4 regions of the Streptomyces sp. NPDC013157 genome follow, and region 1 is predicted to be linked to each of the others. Evidence: riboswitches for the same ligand, from Rfam matches in the RefSeq annotation. Region 1 holds a riboswitch; each other region holds the start of a gene.
The links. Region 1 has a riboswitch for cyclic di-AMP ahead of ACFY6U_RS42600 (C40 family peptidase). Riboswitches for the same ligand answer to the same signal wherever they lie in the genome.
Positions count from the first base shown of each region.

Region 1 (3,911 bases):
ACGTCCGGACGCCGCGGTGGTCTCCGTGCGGGCCCCGTCCCCGGAGCAGGCCGTGCAGTGGGCGGCCGACTGCCGGACGGCAGGCCTGGCCGTGGGCTGTTTCCGTCCGCCGTCGGTGCCGGACGGCATCTCACGGCTCAGGCTGACCGCCCGTGCGGACCTCTCCGGGGCCGAGATCGAACGCGCTGTACATGTGATCGGCAAGACGCGACCATGAGTCGGCGTGACACGGCCGGGCCTGGCTCGCGAGCGGATACGGAGTCGGGGATGGATGGGGTACGAGTCTGATCCGTTTCGTTCGTGTCTGATCAGACTCTTCTGGGGCTGATCAGCCGGCGAACGCCGAAGTGAAACCCGCCCAGCTCTCGGGGGAGAAGAGCAGCGCGGGTCCGGCCGGAACCTTGGAGTCGCGCACGGCGAGCAGTCCGGCCGAGGGGCCGGAGCGCGGCCGTGCCGTCTCCACGCAGTTGTTCGCTCCGGTGCTGTAGCTGCTGCGCAGCCACCGCAGTCCGTGCAGATCAGCACTTGAAGGTACGTTCCGAGGCAGTGCAGTCATGGTGCCTCCTTACGCGCCGTCAGCTATTGCGGCGATGTAATCCAACGAGTCCTCGGGGGAAAGGGCGTGGATCCGGAGCGTGTCGAAGGCCTCCGTGTAGGCCTGGAGGTCTTCTTTCCGCTCCAGGTAGAGGCTACTCGTCAACTGGTCGATAACAACCACGTCCAGATCAGAAGTGCTCGGAAATGAGAAGATTACGAAAGGTCCGGTGATGCCGATATGCGCCCCGGCCGCGAACGGCAGCACCTGGAGCCGTACCTGGGGCAACCGGGCTGCCTCCACCAGCCGGGTCAACTGCCGCGTCATCACGCCCGGGCCACCCACCTCGCGCCGTAGCACCGCTTCGTCCAGCACCGCGTTCAGCTCCAGCGGCGGATCGTTGTGCAGCACGTCCTGCCTGGCCAGACGCACCTCCACCAGGGTGTCCAGGGCCTCGTCGTCGGGCCCGTCCATGGCCGCCCGGGTCACCGCACGCGCGTACTCGGGGGTCTGCAGCAACCCCGGCACGACCAGGGTCTCCAGCGTGCGCATCGCGCCTGCCTGCGACTCCAGGCTGATGAAATCGCGGTAGGCGGGCGGCAGGACCCCCCGATAGGCGTGCCACCAGTGGTGCCGTCCCGCCGTGTCCTCCGACCCCGCCAACACCAGCAGCAACTCGCGCAGTTGCCCCTCGACCACGCCGTAGGCGTCCAGGAGTAACCGCACATCGGCCGGTTTCACACCGCTGGCGCCGGTCTCGATCCGGCTCACTTTCGACTGATGCCAGCCCACCAGACGGGCGGCCTCACCGCTCGTGAGGCCGGCGCCGGTGCGCAGAGTGCGCAGTTCGGCGCCCAGTTTGCGGCGGCGCACCGCGGGACCGTTCTGCATGGGCTACTCCTTACTCCTTCCGAGCCGCCCAAATACGGTCTGAGGTCGCAGAGTTCACCGCTTCGAGCGACAGATATATGCATATCTTGGTGGATCGCTCCCCGTGACCGGCCCGGTAATGGCAGTCTGGCGAAGAAGCACCAGTCCGGGACCGTACTCGAACCATCCGCTCCGTGTCGGACTCCGGTCCCGAGGAAAGGGACGACGTCGCCATGGCAGACCACCTGGAAGCATCCGTCACTCTGCCGAGCGATCCCGCCTCGGTCTACGCCGCCCGCTCCTATGTGCTGGACACGCTCGCGGAGTGGGGGCTGCCGCCGGAGACGGAGACCGCGGACACCGTCCGCCTCATCGTCTCCGAACTCGCCACCAACGCCGTGCAGCACACCTTCGGGCAGTCACCCACCTTCACGGTGGACCTCGTGCTCGACCGGGACGAGCAGCTGCGCATCGGCGTCACGGACAGTCATCCGCGCTTCCCCAAGAGACTCCCCGCCGCGGTCCAGCAGGACAACGGGCGGGGCATGGTCATCATCCGCTGGCTGACCGCCGAGTGCGGCGGCAAGCTCCGGGTACGCCCCACCGGGGAGGGCGGCAAGACCGTCTCCATCGAACTGCCCTGGACGGTCCCGGCCGGCACCGCCACCGCGGCCGGCCAGCAGGAGCCGTAGCCCTGAGCTCCTGCCGGCCCGCTCACGGTGGGGTCAGCTGACCCGGCCGTACCAGACGCTGCGCGTCCAGATCTTCTGGAGCTTCACCACGTCCCCGGTCTTCGGGGCGTGCCAGATCTTTCCCTTCCCGGCGTAGATGCCGACGTGGTACACGCTGGAACCCGAGTGGAAGAAGACCAGGTCCCCGGCCTTGCGGTTGCCGGCCGAGATGTGACGGGTCTTGTTGTACTGCTGGGCCGCCGTTCGCGGCAGGGTCTTGCCCGCCTTCTTGAACGAGTACAGCGTCAGCCCGGAGCAGTCGAACCTGTTCGGTCCGGTGGCACCCCACCTGTAGGGCGCGCCCTTCTTCGAGGCGGCGACCTGAAGTGCCTTCGTCGCCATCGTGGCGGCCGAGGCATCGGAAGCGACGCCCGGGATCACGATCGAGCCGCCCACGGCGGCGATGGTCAGTGCCGAGGCCGTACCGGCCCGGGCCATCAGCGACGGAACACGATTGAGCGCAGTCATGCGCAACCCTTCGTCAGCCGCCTGTGAAGGATGACCTGTCGGATTCGGGCTGGCGAAGTTGCCCGGCCGTGTTGCCACGGCTTCACCCCAAGGGCTGCTCGGCCCGGTCATGGCGCGACCTTGCCGGCGACCCGTCGTGCTTGGGTCCTCCACTCCTGCCGATGCACTTCTGTCGACGGGTCAATCCGGGCGGCGGCAGGACTCGGCGTCCGCCCGGACCGCCCCGCCGCTGTGGCGGGGGCTTGTCGTCAGACAGGGATCTTCACTCACTCGTGTCCGAAAATCCCAACGGAATCGGGGATTTGTGGGGTTACTCACCACCCACCCGTTCGGGTGGACAGTCCTGTGTTCGATTCTCCGTCAACTGCCCTGCGTAGCCCCGGACCTGCGCGGAAGCCGCTCGCGGGCACCCCCGCGCAGGCAACTTGAGCGGTCCTCGCGGTCAGGTAAAACCACGCCACACTCCGCCGGACGGCGGTAACCCCTTTGGATCGTTTCGACTCCGGCCCACTCGCCGTGTCGACGCGTGGGGCCGGAGTCCGGCGGGTGTCACCGTACGCAGTCGGGCGGGAGTACGACGCGAGCGGTCCGGCGCTCGCCGTCGAGCACCCGCAACGCCCGTGCCAGCGTGTCCCCGTGAAGCTCCGTCTCGCCCCGCTGATGCATCAGGGCCAGCGCGTCACGCAGCTCGGACGCCGCGCGCACCAGCGCCTGCGCGGCGCGCAGCCCGCGGTAGGTGTCCTCGTTCTGCGCCGGATTGATCCGGCCCAGCCAATCCACCACGTCCAGGTAACGGTCGATCAGCTCGCCCTCGGCGCGGGTCAGCGCGGGCAGCGGAGGAAGCTCCGGCGGCAGCATCGGCGGCTCACCCCGCGTCCGGCAGGCCGAGCGAGGGACGGCGGGTGGGCATCACCCGGTCCACCAGCCCGTACGCCAGCGCTTGCGGTGCGTCCAGGACCAGGTCCCGCTCCAGATCCCGGTGCACCTGTTCCGCCGTGCGCCCGGTGTGCCGGACGAGCATCCGTTCGAGCATCGCCCGGACCCGGTCCAACTCCTCGGCCTGGATGGCCAGATCACTCGGCTGGCCCTGTACCGGTTCCGGCAGCGACGGCTGCTGGAGGACGATGCGCGCGCCGGGCAGCACGGACCGCTTGCCCGGCGTGCCGGCCGCCAGCAGTACGGCGGCCGACGCCCCGGCCTGCCCGAGGCAGACCGTCTCGACCTCGCAGGTCACGTACTGGACCGTGTCGTAGATCGCGGCCATCGCGCTGTAGGACCCGCCCGGGGAGTTGATGTACAGCGAGATG
Region 1 covers NZ_JBIBAK010000020.1:4,212-8,122, reverse strand. The annotation lists gene ACFY6U_RS42620 (8-amino-7-oxononanoate synthase) at 1-217, shown strand, start outside; gene ACFY6U_RS42615 (DUF397 domain-containing protein) at 329-556, opposite strand; gene ACFY6U_RS42610 (helix-turn-helix transcriptional regulator) at 566-1,426, opposite strand; gene ACFY6U_RS42605 (ATP-binding protein) at 1,639-2,097, shown strand; gene ACFY6U_RS42600 (C40 family peptidase) at 2,131-2,604, opposite strand; cyclic di-AMP (ydaO/yuaA leader) riboswitch at 2,608-2,792, opposite strand; gene ACFY6U_RS42595 (hypothetical protein) at 3,154-3,462, opposite strand; gene ACFY6U_RS42590 (ATP-dependent Clp protease proteolytic subunit) at 3,470-3,911, opposite strand, start outside.

Region 2 (3,911 bases), on a different contig from region 1:
CTCCGGCTCGCCGGGGCGCCCTCGCTGGGCTGGCTGGACGTGAAGACCTCCGGTGACGTCGAGGTGCCGGTCATCGAGGCCGCCATCGACGAGGAGCTCGCCCGGTTCGCCGAGGAGGGCCCGACGCCCGAGGAGATGGAGCGCGCCCAGGCCCAGTTGGAGCGCGAGTGGCTGGACCGGCTCGGCACCGTCGCGGGCCGCGCCGACGAACTGTGCCGCTTCGCCGTCCTGTTCGGTGACCCGCAGCTCGCCCTGACCGCCGTCCAGCGCGTCCTGACGGTCACCCCGGAGGAGGTCCAGGAGGTGGCCAAGGCCCGCCTGCGCCCCGACAACCGCGCGGTGCTCGTCTACGAGCCGCTGTCCGCGGAGTCCGCGGAGCACACCCAGGAGGCGGGGCGCGGCGAGGACCCGGAGCAGGAAGCGACCGTAGAGGCCGGCAACGAGAACGAGGAGACGGCCAAGTGACCGAGCTCGCCACCATGGACTTCCACCCCCAGCCGCAGCCGGGCGAGGCCAGGCCCTGGGCGTTCCCGGCCCCCGAGCGCGCCACCCTGGACAACGGCCTGACCGTGCTGCGCTGCCACCGCCCCGGCCAGCAGGTCGTCGCCGTCGAGGTGCTCCTGGACGCGCCCCTGGACGCCGAGCCGGCCGGCCTGGACGGCGTCGCCACGATCATGGCGCGCGCCTTCTCCGAGGGCACCGACAAGCACGCGGCCGAGGAGTACGCCGCCGAGCTGGAGCGGGCCGGTGCCACCCTCGACGCGCACGCCGACCACCCCGGCGTCCGCGTCAGCCTGGAGGTCCCCGCCTCCCGGCTGGCCAAGGGCCTCGGGCTGCTCTCCGACGCCCTGAGGGCGCCCGCCTTCGCCGAGAGCGAGGTCGAGCGGCTGGTCCGCAACCGCCTCGACGAGATCCCGCACGAGCTGGCCAACCCCAGCCGCCGGGCCGCCAAGGAGCTCTACAAGGAGCTGTTCCCGTCGACCGCGCGGATGTCCCGTCCGCGCCAGGGCACCGAGGACACCGTCGAGAAGATCGACGCGGCCGCCGTCCGCGCGTTCTACGACCGGCACGTCCGGCCCGCCACGGCCACCGCGGTCGTCGTCGGCGACCTGACCGGCATCGACCTGGACGAGCTGCTCGGCGAGACCCTGGGCGCCTGGCGTGGCTCCACCGCGCAGCCCCGCCCGGTCCCGCCGGTGACCGCCGACGACACCGGCCGGGTCGTGATCGTGGACCGCCCCGGCGCCGTCCAGACCCAGCTCCTCATCGGCCGCGTCGGCTCCGACCGGCACGACCGCGTCTGGCCCGCCCAGGTGCTCGGCACCTACTGCCTGGGCGGCACCCTCACCTCCCGCCTGGACCGCGTCCTGCGCGAGGAGAAGGGCTACACCTACGGCGTCCGTTCCTTCGGGCAGGTCCTGCGGTCCGCCCCCGACGGCACCGGCGCGTCCATGCTGGCCATCAGCGGCTCGGTGGACACCCCGAACACCGGCCCGGCCCTGCTGGACCTGTGGACGGTGCTGCGCACGCTCGCCGCCGAGGGCCTCACGGACGCCGAGCGCGACGTGGCCGTGCAGAACCTCGTCGGGGTGGCTCCGCTCAAGTACGAGACGGCGGCGGCCGTCGCCGGCACCCTGGCCGACCAGGTCGAGCAGCACCTGCCCGACGACTTCCAGGCCACGCTGTACCGGCAACTCGCCAACACGGGCACCGTGGAGGCCACCGCGGCGGTCGTGAACGCCTTCCCGGTGGACCGCCTGGTGACCGTCCTCGTCGGGGACGCGGCACAGATCAAGGAGCCCGTCGAGGCGCTCGGGATCGGCGAAGTCACGGTCGTCGCCGCCGAGTAGCGGCACGCGCGTGTGCGGAGCCCTGGTGACCACCCGGTCACCGGGGCTCTGGAATGTCCGAATTGGGGCGGAGGTTGCCTGTCTGCCCTGTGGGATGCGCGACAAAAACAGGGTTCCGTTTGAGCATTGAAGGCGGGCCCTCGTAGGTTCTTCCGGGCTGTCCGTCAGGCATCGCGCCGCGTCCGCGGCACCGGACAGCCATCGCCGAGTCCCCGTACGGCGCGAGCCAGGGGAGCCGGGGACCCACGCAGTCCCTGGGGTGAATCGGGCGCCCGCGCGTGTCGCGAGGGGGCCCGTAGGAGACCTTCCTGCTCCGAACCCGTCAGCTAACCCGGTAGGCGAGAGGGAAGGAAAGGACCAGCCTCTACATGGCGTTCATGTGCGCCTCCGGGAAGCACCGTCGTCCCGGCCGGGTGAAGCGCACCACCGCGCAGGCCGCCGGTATCGCGGCCCTCACCACCACGGGTGTCATCGGCACCGTCTCCGCCGCTCCGGCGCTCGCCGCCGAGAACTCCGTCGAGCAGACCGGCCTCACCCCGGTCATCACGATCAGTGACTCCGTCGCCGAGCAGATCGACGCCCAGGCCGCCGCCCAGAAGGCGGTCGCCGAGCGCAAGGCGGCCGAGGAGGCCGCCCGCAAGAAGGCCGCGGAGCAGGCCGCAAAGGAGCGCGCGGCCAAGGTACGCGCCGCCCGCGAGGCCGAGCGCAAGCGCCTCAACACCTTCGTCGCGCCGGTCAGCGACTCCTACGTCTCCACCGGCTACAAGACCGGCGGCTCCCTGTGGTCCTCGGGCGCCCACACCGGCATCGACTTCCACGCCGCGAGCGGTACGGTCGTGCACGCCGTCGGCACCGGCACGGTCGTCTCCACGGGCTGGGGCGGGGCGTACGGCAACGAGATCGTCATCAAGATGGCCGACGGCATGTACACCCAGTACGGCCACCTGTCGTCCATCGGCGTCTCGGTGGGCCAGAAGGTCACCCCGGGCCAGCAGATAGGTCTCTCCGGCGCGACCGGCAACACGACCGGCCCCCACCTCCACTTCGAGGCCCGTACGACCCCCGAGTACGGCTCCGACGTCGACCCGGTCGCCTACCTCCGCAAGCACGGCGTGAACGTCTGACGAGAGCCGGACAGGAGCGCCGCGCCGGGACCGACGTGGTCGCGATGCGTGCGGGTGCGTCGTGGCTGGTCGCGCAGTTCCCCGCGCCCCCGAAGGGGTGCTGCGCCTGACGCCCCTGGAAGGGGCGCGGGGAACTGCGCGAGCAACCCCCACGCACCCGCACCCGACCACCGAGGCGGACCGCTGCCAGTCCGGCGACAACAACTCGTGAGATGTTCCGGAGCCCCGGCCCCCACGCCGGGGCTTTCGTCGTTTTCGTGCCCCCGCTGTCCAAAATATATCCCTGGATTCCGGCCCCCCGTCGGAAATTCCGGCTCATTGCAATAGAGTCACGGAACGGGCGCCACTCGGCGGCGTTTCACGGGGATTAAGGCGGAGGTCGGACATGCGTATTCCGGCGCACTCGGTATGCACGGCGATCCGGGACGACATCGTCGCGGGTGTCTACGAGCGCGGCAGCCGGCTCACCGAGGAACTCCTGGCCCGCCGTTACGGGGTCTCGCGCGTCCCCGTCCGCGAGGCCCTGCGCACCCTGGAGGCCGAGGGCTTCGTCGTGACGCGCCGGCACGCGGGCGCGTGCGTGGCCGAACCGACCGAGCAGGAGGCCGCCGACCTGCTGGAGATGCGCATGCTCCTGGAGCCGCTCGGTGCCTCCCGGGCCGCCCAGCGCCGCACCGAGGCCCACCTCAAGGTGCTGCGCGGACTGGTCAGGCTGGGGCAGGAGCGGGCCAGGCGGGGCAACAGCGAGGACCTGCGCTCGCTGGGCGGCTGGTTCCACGAGACCCTTGCGCAGGCCTCCGGCAGCCACGCCCTGACCTCGACGCTCACCCAGCTCCGCCACAAGATCGCCTGGATGTACACCGTGGAGACGCCGGCCAACCCCGTGGAGTCCTGGACGGAGCACGGCGCCATCGTGGACGCCGTGGCGCGCGGCGAC
Region 2 covers NZ_JBIBAK010000001.1:1,072,444-1,076,354, reverse strand. The annotation lists gene ACFY6U_RS04800 (M16 family metallopeptidase) at 1-465, shown strand, start outside; gene ACFY6U_RS04795 (M16 family metallopeptidase) at 462-1,850, shown strand; cyclic di-AMP (ydaO/yuaA leader) riboswitch at 2,043-2,206, shown strand; gene ACFY6U_RS04790 (M23 family metallopeptidase) at 2,219-2,974, shown strand; gene ACFY6U_RS04785 (GntR family transcriptional regulator) at 3,360-3,911, shown strand, end outside.
Region 2: linked by a shared signal. The riboswitch ahead of ACFY6U_RS04790 (M23 family metallopeptidase) and the one ahead of ACFY6U_RS42600 (C40 family peptidase) in region 1 are both predicted to bind cyclic di-AMP.

Region 3 (3,911 bases), on a different contig from region 1:
CAGGTACGCGAGGACGTCCCGGACCTCCTTGCGCTCGTAGAAGCGGACGCCGCCGACGACCTTGTAGGGCAGGCCGACGCGGATGAAGATCTCCTCGAAGACACGGGACTGCGCGTTGGTGCGGTAGAAGACGGCGACATCGCCCGCCTTCGCCTCGCCCGCGTCCGTCAGACGGTCTATCTCCTCGGCGACGAACTGCGCCTCGTCGTGCTCGGTGTCGGCGACGTAACCGGTGATCTGCGCGCCCGCGCCCGCGTTGGTCCACAGGTTCTTCGGGCGGCGGGACTCGTTGCGCTCGATGACCGCGTTGGCGGCGGAGAGGATCGTCTGGGTGGAGCGGTAGTTCTGCTCCAGGAGGATCGTCGTCGCGTTCGGGTAGTCCTCCTCGAACTGCAGGATGTTGCGGATCGTGGCGCCCCGGAAGGCGTAGATCGACTGGTCGGCGTCACCGACGACGCAGAGCTCGGCGGGAGGCAGGTCGTGCTCGGCGGGCGGGGTGCTCTCGTCGTGCGCGCCGGTGCCGACCAGCTCGCGCACGAGCGCGTACTGGGCGTGGTTGGTGTCCTGGTACTCGTCCACCAGGACGTGCCGGAAGCGGCGGCGGTAGTGCTCGGCGACGTCCGGGAAGGCGCGCAGCAGGTTGACCGTCGTCATGATCAGGTCGTCGAAGTCGAGGGCGTTCGCCTCGCGCAGCCGCGACTGGTAGAGGGCGTAGGCCTGGGCGAGGGTCTTCTCGAAGCCGTCGCTCGCCCGGGCGGCGAAGTCCTCCTCGTCGACCAGCTCGTTCTTCAGGTTGCTGACCTGGGCGCTGAACGACTTCGGCGGGAACCTCTTGGGGTCGAGGTCCAGGTCGCGGCAGACCAGGGCCATCAGGCGCTTGGAGTCGGCCGCGTCGTAGATCGAGAAGGAGGAGGTGAAGCCGAGCTTCTTGCTCTCCCTCCGGAGGATCCGCACGCAGGCGCTGTGGAAGGTCATCACCCACATCGCGTTCGCGCGCGGGCCGACGAGGTGCTCGACCCGCTCCTTCATCTCGCCCGCGGCCTTGTTGGTGAAGGTGATCGCGAGGATCTGGCCCGGGTGCACATGGCGCGCGCCGAGCAGGTGGGCGATGCGGTGGGTGAGCACGCGCGTCTTGCCGGAACCGGCGCCGGCCACGATGAGCAGCGGGGAGCCGGCGTGCACGACGGCGGCCCGCTGGTTGTCGTTCAGCCCCTCCAGGAGTGCGGCCGGGTCCAGGGCCGGGCGGGCGGCGCCGTCGCGGTAGTAGGCGTCCCGGTCCGGGGGCACGTCGAACTTCCCGCCGAACAGATCGTCCGGAATCGACTCCGGAGCGTGCTCGTCCTCGGGCGGCGGCGGGGGTTCCTCGTCATGGCCGCGGGGGGCCTGGAGGCTCGCCAGGAAGCTGTCGTCAAAGAGGCTGCTCATCGCTCTCCGAGTCTAGGGCGCCCCACCGACAACCGGCCGCCGCCCCGAAAACTCGCCCCGGTGACCGAACAGATCCGTTCGGTCACAGCAGGTCGACGCGCGTCACACGGCCGCGAAGGCCCACCACGAACCTCTCAACAATCCACGGCAAGTCACCCATAACGTCCCGGATCACCCCGCCTGAACAAATCCCGACGCCAAGGTCACGAAAATGTATCGGGCATATCGCACATCAAACTTCACAGAGACCACACGAGTTGGCTAGCGTGCCGGGCAGGCCGTACGACCCCCACCGGCGAACGTCGCCGGGCCGCACGGCCTCCGCCGAGTCCGGGGCGCCACCGCGCATCCGGAGCCGGGGACCCACACCGATCCCGGGGTGAATCGGTCCCGACTCCCCTCCGGGGAACGGACCGTAGGGCAACCCTTCCGAACCACCCGCCCGAACCCGACAGCTAACTCGGTAGGCGGACCGCTGGAAGGAGTCGCCCCCGTTGGCGTCGCACCGCAAGTCCCGGCCGTCAGGAACACGCGCGGCAGGCATACGCACCCCCGCACTGGCCACCGCCGCCCTCACCTCCATGGCCCTGTTCTCCCAGACGGCCGAGGCCGCGCCCTCCTCGGACGGCAAGCCGAGCCTGGAGGAGGTCGAGAAGAAGGTCGACGCCCTCTACCGGCAGGCGGAGTCGGCGACCGAGAAGTACAACGCCGCCAAGGAGCGGACCGGCAGTCAGCGCAAGCAGGTCGACACCCTGCTCGACGACGTCGCCAGACGCACCGACCGGCTCAACAAGGCGCGTGAGGAACTGGGTTCGTTCGCCGCGGCCCAGTACCGGACCGGGGCGAGCGTTCCCGACACGGCGACCTTCCTGCTCGCGGACAGCCCCCAGGGCTACTTCGACCAGGACCAGCTGATGAGCCGCCTGACCGCGCGCCAGAAGGGCGCGGTCGACGACTACGTCACCCAGCAGTCCGCGACCATGAAGAAGCGGCAGGAGGCCACCCGGAGCCTCGAGTCGCTCACCGAGACGCAGGACGACCTCAAGACCGCGAAGACCACCGTGCAGACGAAGCTGGCCTCCGCGCGGGAGCTGCTGTCCCAGCTGACGGCCGCGGAGAAGGCCCGGCTCGCGGCGATCGAGAAGCAGCAGCAGGAAGCGGCGGACCGCAAGGCGGCGGAGCTGGCGAAGCAGCAGGCCGCGGCGGCCGACCGGGCGACGTCGTCGTCCACCGCGTCGGGCAGCTCCTCTTCCGGCACGTCGAGCAGCTCGTCCTCCGCCTACGCCACGAAGGCCGCCAAGGCGATCGCCTTCGCCCGCGCGCAGATCGGCAAGCCCTACGTCTGGGGCGCCACCGGCCCCGGCTCCTACGACTGCTCCGGGCTCTCCCAGGCCGCCTGGAAGGCCGCGGGCGTCTCCCTGCCGCGCACCACCTACGACCAGGTGAACGCCGGCACCACCGTCCCCCTCGCCGACGCCCAGCCCGGCGACCTGGTCTTCTTCTACGACGACGTCAGCCACGTCGGCATCTACATCGGCAACGGCATGATGATCCACGCCCCGAAGCCCGGCGCCTACGTCCGGGAGGAGTCGATCTACTACGGCGGCGAGTCGATCATCCACAGCGTGGTGCGCCCGGCCTGACCCGACGGGGCGCCCACCACCCCGGGGGCGCCCCCTCCCGCTTCTCTTCGCCGGCCCCGCACGCACAGCGGCGCCCGCCGCCCGCCACGCACCCGCAGCCGCTCCCCCACATCCCCCCACATCCCCCCGCGCTCCCGTCCGCCGCGACCGTACGGCTCGCGCGGTCGGCGCCGTTTTCGGGCCGCACGCGCGCGTGCCCCGCTCGTCCAGCGGGCGGCGCTCCCTAGCATCAGGGGCATGTCCGGCATTTCACCCCTCCGCGGCTGGTGGGCGCAGCGTCTGCCGGCGGCCGGGGCCGCCGTGATGGCCACCGGCATCATGTCGGTGGGGTTGCACCTGGCGGGCGCCGAGACCGTGTCCCGGGTGGCGCTGGTACTGGCCTGCGTGATGTGGGCGGCGCTGGCGGCGGACTTCGTCGTACGGCTGGCGCGCGACCGCCTGCGGTGGGCGCGGGAGGCGCGGACGCCTGGCGCGCTCACCGCCGTGGCGGCGACGACGGTGCTGGGGACGCGGTTCTCGGCGCTCGGGTGGCAGACCCTGGCCGAGGCCCTGCTGGCGCTGTCGGTGGCGCTGTGGCTGCCGTTGCTGGTCCTCGTCGTGCGGCACTGGAAGCCGCGGATGCCCGGCGCGGTGTTCCTGGCCTGTGTGGCCACGCAGGGGCCGGCCGTGCTGGGTGCGACGCTGGCGGCGGCCGTGACCACGGCATGGCTCGCACACCTCTCGCTGGTCCTGTTCTGGGTGGGGCTGGCGATGTACGGGCTCGCCGTGCCCCGGTTCGAGTGGCGGCAGATCGCCCAGGGGCCCGGTGACCAGTGGGTGGCGGGCGGCGCGCTCGCGATCTCG
Region 3 covers NZ_JBIBAK010000013.1:96,693-100,603, reverse strand. The annotation lists gene pcrA (DNA helicase PcrA) at 1-1,425, opposite strand, end outside; cyclic di-AMP (ydaO/yuaA leader) riboswitch at 1,738-1,912, shown strand; gene ACFY6U_RS33130 (NlpC/P60 family protein) at 1,920-3,068, shown strand; gene ACFY6U_RS33125 (tellurite resistance/C4-dicarboxylate transporter family protein) at 3,306-3,911, shown strand, end outside.
Region 3: linked by a shared signal. The riboswitch ahead of ACFY6U_RS33130 (NlpC/P60 family protein) and the one ahead of ACFY6U_RS42600 (C40 family peptidase) in region 1 are both predicted to bind cyclic di-AMP.

Region 4 (3,911 bases), on a different contig from region 1:
TTTCTCGATGGTGGACATCGCCGAAAATGGTCGTACCTGGCTCCTGTCGGGCCCCGCCAGCAGCTACGCGCTGCATCTGACGGAGTCCGACGAACTGCTCCACCTGCACTGGGGGCCGAGGATCCGGCTCGCCGACGCCGAGGAGCTCGGCACCCGGGGGCTGCCCGGCTACTGGCCCTTCGAGTCCCCGCTGGACGGCCGCGAGGAGTATCCCGTCGAGGGCGGCCCCCGCTTCGTCCGCCCCGCCCTGTCCGTGCGGACCGAGGAGCGCCGGGGCACCGAGTGGGCCTTCGACTCCTACGAGGTCGAGGAGGACGAGCTCCGGCTGCGCTTCACTGACGACGGCATCGTCATCACCCTGCACTACCGGATGCGCGGCGACGTCGTCGAGCGCTGGGTGACCGTCGACAACGAGGGGCACACGCGCGTGGAGCTGCTGCGCGCCGACCCCGCCACCTGGACGCTCCCCGACCGTGAGGGCTGGCGGCTCTCCCAGCTGCACGGCCGCTGGGCCGCGGAGTCCCGGCTCACCAGCACCCCGCTCACCTACGGCGAGAAGGTCATCGGCAGCCGCCGCGGCCACACCGGCCACCAGCACCTGCCCTGGGTCGCCCTCGACACCGACGCCACCGAGGAGCGCGGCGAGGTCTGGGGCTGCGCCCTCGGCTGGTCCGGCTCCTGGCGGATCGCGGTCGCTCAGCTCCCGGACGCGCGCGTGCAGATCACCGGCGGCGCCGGCTACGACGACTCGGGCCTGCTGATGTTGGCCGAGGGCGAGTCGTACACCAGCCCCGTCTTCGCGGGCCTGTGGACCGACGGCGGTTTCGGCGGGGCGAGCCGCGCCTGGCACGCCTACCAGCGGGCGTACATCATCCCGGACGCCGATCAGGACCGGCCGGTGCTGTTCAACTCCTGGGAGGCCACCACCTTCGACATCTCCGAGGAGCAGCAGGCCACCCTCGCCCGCCGGGCCGCCGCGATCGGCGTCGAGCTGTTCGTGGTGGACGACGGCTGGTTCGGCGCCCGCACCAGCGACCGCGCCGGGCTCGGCGACTGGACGCCCAACCCGGACCGCTTCCCGAAGGGTCTCAAGCCGCTCGCCGACTACGTGCACGCCCTCGGCATGCAGTTCGGCATCTGGGTCGAGCCCGAGATGGTCAACCCGGACAGCGACCTGTACCGGGCACACCCCGACTGGGTGCAGTACCAGCCGGGACGGAAGCGGACGGAACTCCGCAACCAGCTCGTCCTCAACCTCGCCCGCGAGGACGTCCAGGAGTACCTGTGGGAGCAGCTCGACGCCCTGCTGTCCAGCGCTCCGATCGACTACGTCAAGTGGGACTTCAACCGCTGCTTCACGGACGCGGGCTGGCCCGGCGAGCCCTACCCGCAGCGCCTGTGGGTCGACCACGTGCGCGGGCTGTACGCCCTGCTCGACCGGATCCGGGCGGCCCACCCGAACGTGGCCATCGAGTCGTGCTCCGGCGGCGGCGGGCGGATCGACCTCGGGATCATGAGCCGTACCGACGAGGTGTGGACCTCCGACAACACCGACCCGCTGGACCGGCTCGCCATCCAGCACGGCTTCAGCCAGATCCACCCCGCCCGGGTGATGTCGGCCTGGGTCACCGACAGCCCGAACCACCAGCTCAACGGCCGGGTCAGCAGCCTGCGTTTCCGGTTCGTCAGCTCCATGGCCGGTGCGCTCGGCATCGGCGGCGACCTCTCGCAGTGGACCGAGGAGGAGCTCGCCGAGGCCGGCCGCTGGGTGGAGCTCTACAAGGAGATCCGGCCCCAGGTGCAGCGCGGCGATCAGTTCCGGCTGCGGCCGCCGGCCGGCGGGCTCAGCGCGGTGCAGTACACGCTCGGCGACGAGACCGTCGTCCTCGCCTGGCTGCAGGCCCAGAGCTACGGCGAGCCGGCGCCGGCGCTGAGGCTGCAGGGGCTCGATCCGACAGCGTCATACGAATGCCGCGAAACGGGCGAAGTGCACCGGGGTGCCGTCCTGTTGCACCACGGGCTGCGCACCGGACTGAAGGGCGACCTGGATGCGGCAGTCATCCGGCTTCGCCGGATCTGACACGTATACCCGAATTGGCGTCTTCATTACAACTCGGCGTGTAATAAGGGGACGTGGCATGACGTGCGTGAGGAGCGTCATATTCGTGACCGTCCGTCGCGCGTCATGCTCACGTAATCCTGGTGTTCCGTAAGCGGATTGGAAAAGCGAACAGACCGGAATTCACGGAGGGTGACCGGGATTTCCGGTAACGGATCAAGTGAAACCCGGACGGCCGGAAACCGGATGCTTGTCCACGTCCGTCCTACTCGTTTACGTTCGCCACACATCCGGTCGGAACGCCGAATCCTGCCGCCGCCCGGAGTCCCCACACACACTCACCCGTGCCCGGCAGGAGCGGGGGACCCACCAGGTAAGACCGCCTGTTCCGGTTCCCGGGACGGCTAGGGGTGCAGCCACGCTTTCCGCCGTGGCCGGGCAGCTCCAGCCCGAACCCGACAGCTCACCTCGCAGGCGCAGGAGAGGAATGCGCCATGCCCGCGAAGGGTAAGCACCGCCGCCCCAAGTCCCAGCGTTTCACCCGCTCGATGGCCGTCGCCGGAACCGGTGGCGCCGCGCTGGCTCTGCCGCTCATGGGGGCCACCGGCGCCCACGCGGCCACTACGCAGTCCGTTTCCGAAAAGGCCACCCAGACGCTTCCCGTGATCGGGAAGACCGCGGTGAAGGAGGCGCCCGCGGGGAATTCCGGCGCCGCGCATTTCGCGCACCGCATCTACACGGTGGTGCCCGGTGACTATCTCTCGAAGATTGCCCGCGAGCAGAACGTCCGCGGCGGCTGGCACCGGCTCTACGCCGACAACCGGCAGGCGGTCGGCGACAACCCCTCGCTGATCCACCCCGGACTCAAGCTGACCCTCGGTGGCCGGCACGCCACGACGACGGACTCCGGCTCCCGTCCGCAGACGCAGTCGAACCCGCAGTCGTCTTCCCCCTCCTCGTCCTCGGCCTCCTCCTCGTCCTCGGCCTCCTCCGCGGACGGCTCCGACGGTTCGGTCGCGACCACCTCCGGCTTCAACCTCCCGGTCGCCGCCGGCGCCGTCGGCACCGGTTACCACGTGGCCGGCAGCATGTGGTCCAGCGGCTACCACACGGGCGTCGACTTCGTCGTCCCGACCGGCACCCCCGTCAAGGCCGTCGGCGCGGGCACGGTCGTCACGGCCGGCTGGGGCGGCGCCTACGGCAACCAGGTCGTCATCCGGCTCGCCGACGGCTACTACGCGCAGTACGGCCACCTCTCCGCCCTCTCCGTCTCGGTCGGCCAGACCGTGACCGCGGGCCAGCAGGTCGGTCTCTCCGGCGCGACCGGCAACGTGACCGGCCCGCACCTGCACTTCGAGATCCGCACCACCCCCGACTACGGCTCGGACGTGGACCCGGTCGCCTATCTCCGCTCCAAGGGTGTCGCCGTCGGCTGACCCGGGGCCCCGCGACCGACGCTTCAACGTCGGTGTTCAGGGCCTTATTCCAAGGTTGGCAAAGTATTTAAAGGTGTCTTATCTCACCGAGCGTCAACCCCTTATTACGGTCGCGTAGGTCACAACCGAAGGTGAATCATGGTCCGACGTGGGAGACGATTCGAAGAATGACAATGCATCAGTGATCGGGTCGTACGCGGCGGTGGGGGACAGCTTCACCGAGGGCGTGGGAGACCCCGGCCCCGACGGGGCGTTCGTCGGCTGGGCCGACCGGTTCGCGGTACTGCTGTCCGACCGGCGGCCCGAGGGCGACTTCGGTTACACCAACCTCGCCGTGCGCGGGAAACTGCTCGACCAGATCGTGGCGGACCAGGTGCCGCAGGCCCTGGAACTCGCCCCGGACCTGGTCTCCTTCT
Region 4 covers NZ_JBIBAK010000003.1:270,862-274,772, reverse strand. The annotation lists gene ACFY6U_RS11385 (alpha-galactosidase) at 8-2,080, shown strand; cyclic di-AMP (ydaO/yuaA leader) riboswitch at 2,389-2,549, shown strand; gene ACFY6U_RS11380 (peptidoglycan DD-metalloendopeptidase family protein) at 2,554-3,495, shown strand; gene ACFY6U_RS11375 (SGNH/GDSL hydrolase family protein) at 3,677-3,911, shown strand, end outside.
Region 4: linked by a shared signal. The riboswitch ahead of ACFY6U_RS11380 (peptidoglycan DD-metalloendopeptidase family protein) and the one ahead of ACFY6U_RS42600 (C40 family peptidase) in region 1 are both predicted to bind cyclic di-AMP.